3 regions of the Tardiphaga sp. 839_C3_N1_4 genome follow, and region 1 is predicted to be linked to each of the others. Evidence: predicted binding sites of a transcription regulator. Region 1 holds the regulator's gene; each other region holds the start of a gene.

What was found. Region 1 encodes PhoB, which activates phosphate uptake and scavenging genes when phosphate is short. Its sites were predicted from a motif close to TGTCATNNANCTGTCAT; they were not measured.
Region 2: a site for PhoB is predicted at 1,214-1,230, ahead of AB8A38_RS03475 (RNA degradosome polyphosphate kinase). Genes of this name have one in related genera too.
Region 3: a site for PhoB is predicted at 862-878, ahead of AB8A38_RS20065 (DUF2794 domain-containing protein). Genes of this name have one in related genera too.

What each region holds. Positions count from the first base shown of each region.
Region 1 covers NZ_JBPWQD010000001.1:3,646,193-3,648,514, reverse strand. The annotation lists gene phoU (phosphate signaling complex protein PhoU) at 1-654, shown strand, start outside; gene phoB (phosphate regulon transcriptional regulator PhoB) at 746-1,450, shown strand; gene AB8A38_RS17490 (GcrA family cell cycle regulator) at 1,646-2,155, opposite strand.
Region 2 covers NZ_JBPWQD010000001.1:658,983-661,304, forward strand. The annotation lists gene AB8A38_RS03465 (CDP-alcohol phosphatidyltransferase family protein) at 1-421, shown strand, start outside; gene AB8A38_RS03470 (chromosomal replication initiator DnaA) at 468-1,145, shown strand; gene AB8A38_RS03475 (RNA degradosome polyphosphate kinase) at 1,302-2,322, shown strand, end outside.
Region 3 covers NZ_JBPWQD010000001.1:4,191,906-4,194,227, reverse strand. The annotation lists gene AB8A38_RS20070 (DUF1223 domain-containing protein) at 1-453, shown strand, start outside; gene AB8A38_RS20065 (DUF2794 domain-containing protein) at 890-1,252, shown strand; gene AB8A38_RS20060 (GNAT family N-acetyltransferase) at 1,268-1,792, opposite strand; gene AB8A38_RS20055 (Bax inhibitor-1/YccA family protein) at 1,876-2,322, opposite strand, start outside.

The DNA of each region.
Region 1 (2,322 bases):
GTCGCCGAGATGGGTGGCCTCGCGGAACGGCAGATCGTCGAATCCGTCGACGCGCTGATCCGCCGGGACGTCGCGCTCGGTGCGCGCGTCGTCGCCACCGACGCCGAGATCGACCAGTTGCAGCGCACGATCGAAGAGCGCGCCGTGCTGACCATCGCCAAGCGCCAGCCGATGGCTGTCGATTTGCGCGAGATCGTCGGCGCGCTGCGCGTCGCCACCGATCTGGAACGCATCGGCGATCTCTCCAAGAATATCGGCAAGCGCGTCAATGCACTCGACAGCGACTTCCATCCGCTGAAGCTCATCCGCGGCCTCGAACACATGACCGACCTCGTGACCACCCAGGTCAAGGCCGTGCTCGACGCCTATGCCGCACACGATCTGCCCGCTGCGATGACGGTGTGGAAGGGCGACGAGGAAATCGACGCGATCTGCACCTCGCTGTTCCGCGAACTCCTGACCTATATGATGGAAGACCCGCGTAACATCTCGTTCTGTATCCACCTGATGTTCTGCGCCAAGAACATCGAGCGGATTGGTGACCACGCCACCAACATTGCGGAAACCGTGTTCTACATGATCGAGGGTCAGCAGATCCTCGACAAGCGCCCGAAGGGCGACATGACCACATTCGCGAATACGCCGACGGTCTGAAGCGTGATCCGGAAAAGCGGAAGCCAGTCTTCCGCAAGGATCATGACCTAAAGGCTTTTCGGACGTCACTGAGGATATTGACCATATGGCTGTGAATGCACGCATTCTGGTGGTGGAGGACGAGGAAGCCCTCACGACGCTTCTTCGCTACAACCTCGACGCCGAAGGCTATGATGTTGAAACCGTCGCGCGCGGCGACGATGCCGATACCCGTTTGAAGGAGCGGGTGCCGGATCTCGTGGTGCTCGACTGGATGCTGCCGGGCCTGTCCGGCATCGAACTGTGCCGCCGTCTGCGCGCACGGCCTGAAACCAAGGCATTGCCGATCATCATGCTGACGGCGCGGGGCGAAGAGAGCGAGCGCGTTCGCGGTCTCGCCACCGGTGCCGACGATTACATCGTCAAGCCGTTCTCCGTGCCGGAGCTCCTGGCCCGCGTGAAGGGCCTGCTCCGTCGTGCAGCTCCCGAGCGTCTCGCCACCGTCTTGGCGTTTGGCGACATCGAACTCGACCGTGACAAGCGCCGCGTCGTGCGGTCCAGCCGCCCGATCGATCTCGGTCCGACCGAATATCGCCTGCTGGAGTTCTTCCTGGAACATCCGGGCCGGGTGTTCAGCCGTGAGCAGTTGCTCGACAGCGTCTGGGGCCGCGACATCTATATCGACGAGCGCACCGTCGACGTGCATATCGGCCGCCTGCGCAAGCTGCTCAATCCCGCCGGTGAGCCCGATCCAATCCGCACCGTGCGCGGCGCCGGCTATGCGCTGGACGATCGCTTCGACAAGGCGGCGGAGTAATACTCCGCTATCGACAGTTATTCTCGTCATGGCCGGGCTTGTCCCGGCCATCCACGTCTTTGTGTTCGGCCAAGACGTGGATACCCGGCATTCGCCGGGCATGACGGCGGAGAGGTCTCCGCTCACAATTCCCCCAAAACGAAAAATGCCCGGCTCATCACCGGGCATTTTCATTTGGTTTAGATGCTTTCCAGCTCAGCGCGTCGGCTTTGGGACCGCGCGGCGGCGGTCGCTGGCCGGCTGATAGGCGATACGCGAGTGATGCGCGCAATAGGGGGCGCCGGCCAGGGCCTTGCCGCCGCAGAAATAGAAGTCCGCGCTCGACGGATCGCCGATCGGCCAATGGCAGGTGGCTTCGTTGAGTTCGACCAGCGACAGGCGTTGGCTGATCGGCACGATGTTGTCATAGGCGATCGGGTCGGGCTCGGCCTCGATCTCGTAATTATGGGCCAGCGCGGTATTGCCGCGCGCCATCGGGCGGGCGACGCGTACCATCTGCTGCGCCGGGCGCGCCTTGCGCTGCCGCGGAGCTGCCGAGGAGGGGCTCTTGGCACGACCGGACAGGCCAAGGCGGTGAACCTTGCCGATCACGGCGTTGCGGGTCACGTTACCGAGTTCCGCAGCGATCTGGCTGGCGGAAAGGCCGCCTTCCCAGAGTTTCTTCAACTGTTCGACGCGATCGTCGGTCCATGTCATTACCGTCATCGCCGTTTTCCCTTCGTGAGCGCCGGCCTGACCGGGCAGCGCTGCGAGTTGAGACTTCAAAAATCCCTGCGGTCAGAATCCTTTAGCGCTCACCGGGCGCGAATTTCGCGTCCGGCTGTTACGCCGCACTGGATGTGTCAAAAGGATCTACCGCCGCACGAGATGTC
Region 2 (2,322 bases), 3.0 Mb from region 1:
CTTTCTCGCCAAGCGTTTCAACATGGCCAGCGAACTCGGTGCGCTGCTCGACCCCTTGGCCGATAAGGCGCTGCTGGTCTCGATCTATGTCTCCCTGGGGATATGGGGGGCAGTTCCGCGCTGGATCGTGATTCTCGTGGTGTCGCGGGATATCATGATCGTGGGCGCCGTGATTGTGTCATGGTTGTTCGGCAAGCCGATCCCGATGAAGCCGCTGATGGTGTCGAAGCTCAATACGGTGGCGCAGGTGGCGTTCGCAGCCTTGGTCCTTGCTGCTCTCGGATTTGGTTTCAAATCCTCGCCTTACGATTTGATTTTAATGGGCTTTGTGACCGTCTTGACGCTGCTCTCTGTGTCCTTCTATCTCGTCGAGTGGATGCGACACATGAGCACCATCGAACCCGGTCAAGAGCCCCGGTAAACCGGTATTCGTGACGTTCGCCGGCGGAGCCGGCAGGAGTATTTGCGTGGTCGCCCGCGTCCAACCCCGTCAATTGGCGTTCGCGCTGCCCCATGCGGAGAGTCTGTCCCGCGACAACTTCCTTGAGGGCCCGGCCAATGCCGAGGCGCTGGGACTGATCGACTGCTGGCCGGACTGGCCGAACCGGGTCATGCTGCTTGTCGGCCCGGAGGGGTCCGGCAAGAGCCATCTGGCGGCGATCTGGGCCGAGGAGGCCGGCGCACGCTCCACCATGGCGCACAGCCTGACGGCTGCGACGGTTCCGGCTGAGTTGGTGACCAACGCACTGGTGGTGGAGGATCTCAATGCCGGGGCCTTCGACGAGCGGGCGCTGTTCCACCTTCTTAATCTGGCACGTCAGGACAACGCCTATGTGCTGATCACGGCACGGGTCCCCCCCGCCGCGATGGAGGTCGAGTTGCGCGATCTGCGGTCGCGGCTCCGTGCGATTCCGGTGGTCAATCTGCTGCCCCCGGATGACGGGTTGTTTCGGGCGCTGATCGTGAAGTTTTGTGCCGATCGCCAGCTCAGCATCGACGAGAGCGTGGTCAGCTATGTGGCCAGCCGCATCGAGCGGTCATTCGCCGCCGCCCGCCATACGGTGGAATTGCTGGATAGCGAGGCGCTCCGGCTTGGGCGGCCGGTGACCCGTGCATTGGCCGCGGAACTGCTGCGCGACGCCTGACTTAGCCTTGGACGTCAAACGCGGCGCGTCAAACCGTGCCTTGACGACGCAGCAGGCAGGTTCCTCAATGTCATCGAAGCGTCACGCAACTGACGCAATGTCCGCTGTGATTTGCCGGCGCTATAGCGCTGCTTGAACTGGATGGATTGCTGCCTCATGGACTCCGCAGAAGAGATTGTTATTGAAGAGAAAAAGGGCGAAGCGAAGCCGGCAGAGGCGGTCGCGTCGGGTCCCGAGCGCTTCATCAATCGCGAGCTGTCCTGGCTGCATTTCAATCGCCGCGTCCTTGAGGAGTCCGTTAACCCGGGCCATCCGGCGCTGGAACGCGTTCGCTTCCTGTCGATTTCCGCAAACAACCTTGATGAATTCTTCATGGTCCGCGTGGCCGGTATCAAGGCGCAGGTCCGTGAGGGAATCACCGAGCGCAGCCCGGACGGCCTGACCCCCGCCGAGCAGCTGGTGCTGATCAACAGCGCCGTCTCCAAGCTAGGCAGCGACCAGCAGGCGATCTGGCGCGACCAGCGCGGCATGCTGGCCGATGTCGGCATCGTGCTGCTCGACGGCAAGGAAGTCAGCAAGGCAGATCGAACCTGGATCGAGGATCATTTCCTCCACAACATTTTCCCGCTGCTGACGCCGCTGGCGATCGATCCGGCGCACCCGTTCCCGTTCATTCCGAGCCTCGGTTTCACCATCGCGCTGCACTTGTCACGGGTGTCCGATGGCAAGACGATGAACGCACTGATCCGCATGCCCGGCAAGATCGATCGCTTCATCCGCCTGCCGACCCCTGGCAAGGACGGCGCGGTCCGTCTGATCACGCTGGAACAGGCCACCGGCCTGTTCATCGCGCGTCTGTTCCCGGGCTACACCGTGCAGGGGCAGGGTGCCTTCCGCATCATCCGCGACAGTGAACTCGAAGTCGAAGAAGAGGCTGAGGATCTGGTCCGGCTGTTCGAGACTGCGCTGAAGCGTCGCCGCAGAGGGTCGGTGATTCGCCTAGAAATCGAAGCCAGCATGCCGGCAGAACTCCGTGCCTTCGTGCAGCGCGCGCTGGCGACCTCGGATGACGAAATCCTGCTGGTCGACGGCATCCTCGCCATGAACGAGGTCTCGCAGCTCACGCGACTCGATCGGCCAGATCTCGAATTCGTGCCTTATGTGCCGCGTCATCCGG
Region 3 (2,322 bases), 550 kb from region 1:
GTCTACACGCCGCAAGTCGTTGTCAACGGCGCCACTCAGGTGATCGGCAGCGATGCCGATCGTATCCAGGGCGCGATCAGCGAAACCAAGAAAGGCACTGTGATGACGGTGCCGGTGTCGATGTCGGTTTCCGGCAAACACGTCAACGTGTCCGTTGCCGCATCGAGCAATGCGCCGGATACGGCGCACGGCGAAGTCTGGATCTGTTCCGTGTCGAAGGCAGTGCCGATCACGGTCGGTCGCGGTGAGAATCGCGGCAAGCAACTGACCTACTACAATGTCGTCCGGAACTGGCTGAAGGTCGGTGACTGGACCGGCAACGCCGCCAACTGGACGCTGCCGCTGGAGAACATCTCCAGGGATGGAGTCGATGCGGCCGTCGTTTATGTGCAAGACGGCACGCGCGACAAGCCCGGCGCGATGCGCGGCGCGGCCTATACGTCGCTGCAGTAAGTCATCAGATTGATAACTTCGGTAGCTGCTGCGCTTACGCGTGGCGTGCCTGCATCATTGTGAGCCCTCGGCGAAGACTGGATTGCTTCGTCGCTTCGCCTATCGCAATGACGCTTGATGGTCTCGCAAAAGCATCCACCAAAAAGAAAAGGACCAACTTGCGTTGGCCCAGTGGGGATTAACTTCCTGCGCAGGGTCCGATCCCAACGACCGCGGGGGGCTGGGGGCTGAGGAATCCGAGACCGGAAGAACCGGACCCGACGCAGTATCTTCTTGTCGCAATCCAGAAGGGCGCCCGATGGGCCAAAATTTGGCGGCAATAAGATTCACCTGACGTTCCCGTGACGGGAAATTTCTACCATCGGGCCTGCGGATCGGCCCTTGCAGAGGACCGCGGTCGGCGCGATCATGTCGGCGATATGACAGGAGGCGCTGTATGAATGTGATTCCGGGAGATGCTGAGCCCACCGAGAATCGCGCGGCGACGGGCTCTGCCGCCGCCGCGCCGGTCGTCAGCTTCAACCGCCTTGAGCTCAGCCGCATCCTCAATCTGTACGGCCGTATGGTCTCCGACGGCGAGTGGCGTGATTACGCCATCGACTTTCTGCGCGACCGCGCGGTGTTCTCGGTGTTCCGCCGCTCGTCGGAAGTGCCGCTCTATCGCATCGAGAAAGATCCGCGACTGGCGCGCAAGCAGGGCATGTATAGCGTGATTTCGGCTGGTGGCCTGATCCTGCGCCGCGGCCAGGAACTCGACCGCGTGCTCCTGGTAATCGATCGCAAGCTGGCGGTAGTGTAATCGATTCGCAGAGCGTCAGGGCAGCGTGCGGGCGCCGTCGCCAAGTGCGAGCTGCATCGAAACGGTATCAAGCCAGCGATCGAACTTGAAACCGACATCGGGATGCACCCCAACCATCTGAAACCCGGCATTGCGATGAACCGCGATGGAGCCAGCATTGGCGCTGTCGCCGATCACGGCGACCATCTGGCGGTAGCCGCGGCTCTCGCATTCGGCGATCAGCCGCGCCAGAAGTTTGCCGCCAACGCCTCGCCGCTGGGCTTTCGGATCGAGATAAATCGAATTCTCGACGGTAAAACGATAGGCCGGTCGCGGGCGATGCGCGCTGGCATAGGCATAGCCGACAACCCGGCCTTCCAGCACAGCCACGAGATACGGATAGCCCCCGCTCACCAGCGCCTCGAAACGCCGCGTCATCTCGGCCAAATCTGGCGGGATCAGTTCGAACGTGGCCGTGCCGAACTGCACCGCCTCGTCATAGATCGCGGTGATCGCGGGCAGATCTGTCGCCGTGGCGGGCCTGACTTCAGTATCGGACATGGCGCTGAGACTATTTTTGCTCCGCCCAAAAGAAAAGCCCCGGCCTTTCGGCCGGGGCTAAGATCTTCTCTATGTTCTGAAGCTTATTCACGCTGTCCGAGCAGCTGCAGCAGCAGCGTGAACAGGTTGATGAAGTTCAGGTAAAGCGACAGGGCACCGGTGATCGCCGCGCGCTCGGCGATATCGCCGCCCTGCGAGGCGTAACCGTAGATGTAGTCGTTCTTCAACCTCTGGGTATCGTAGGCAGTGAGGCCCGCGAAGATCAGCACACCGACGACCGACACGATGAACTGCAGCATCGACGAAGCGACGAAGATGTTCACGACGCTCGCGATGATGATGCCGAACAGGCCCATCAGCAGGAACGAGCCCATGCCCGTCATGTCACGCTTGGTGGTGTAGCCGTAAAGGCTCAGTGCACCGAACGAGGCAGCGGTGATGAAGAACACCCGCACGATCGACGTGTGCGTGTACACCAGGAAGATCGACGACAGCGAGATGCCCATCAGAGCCGCGAAGGCCCAGAACAG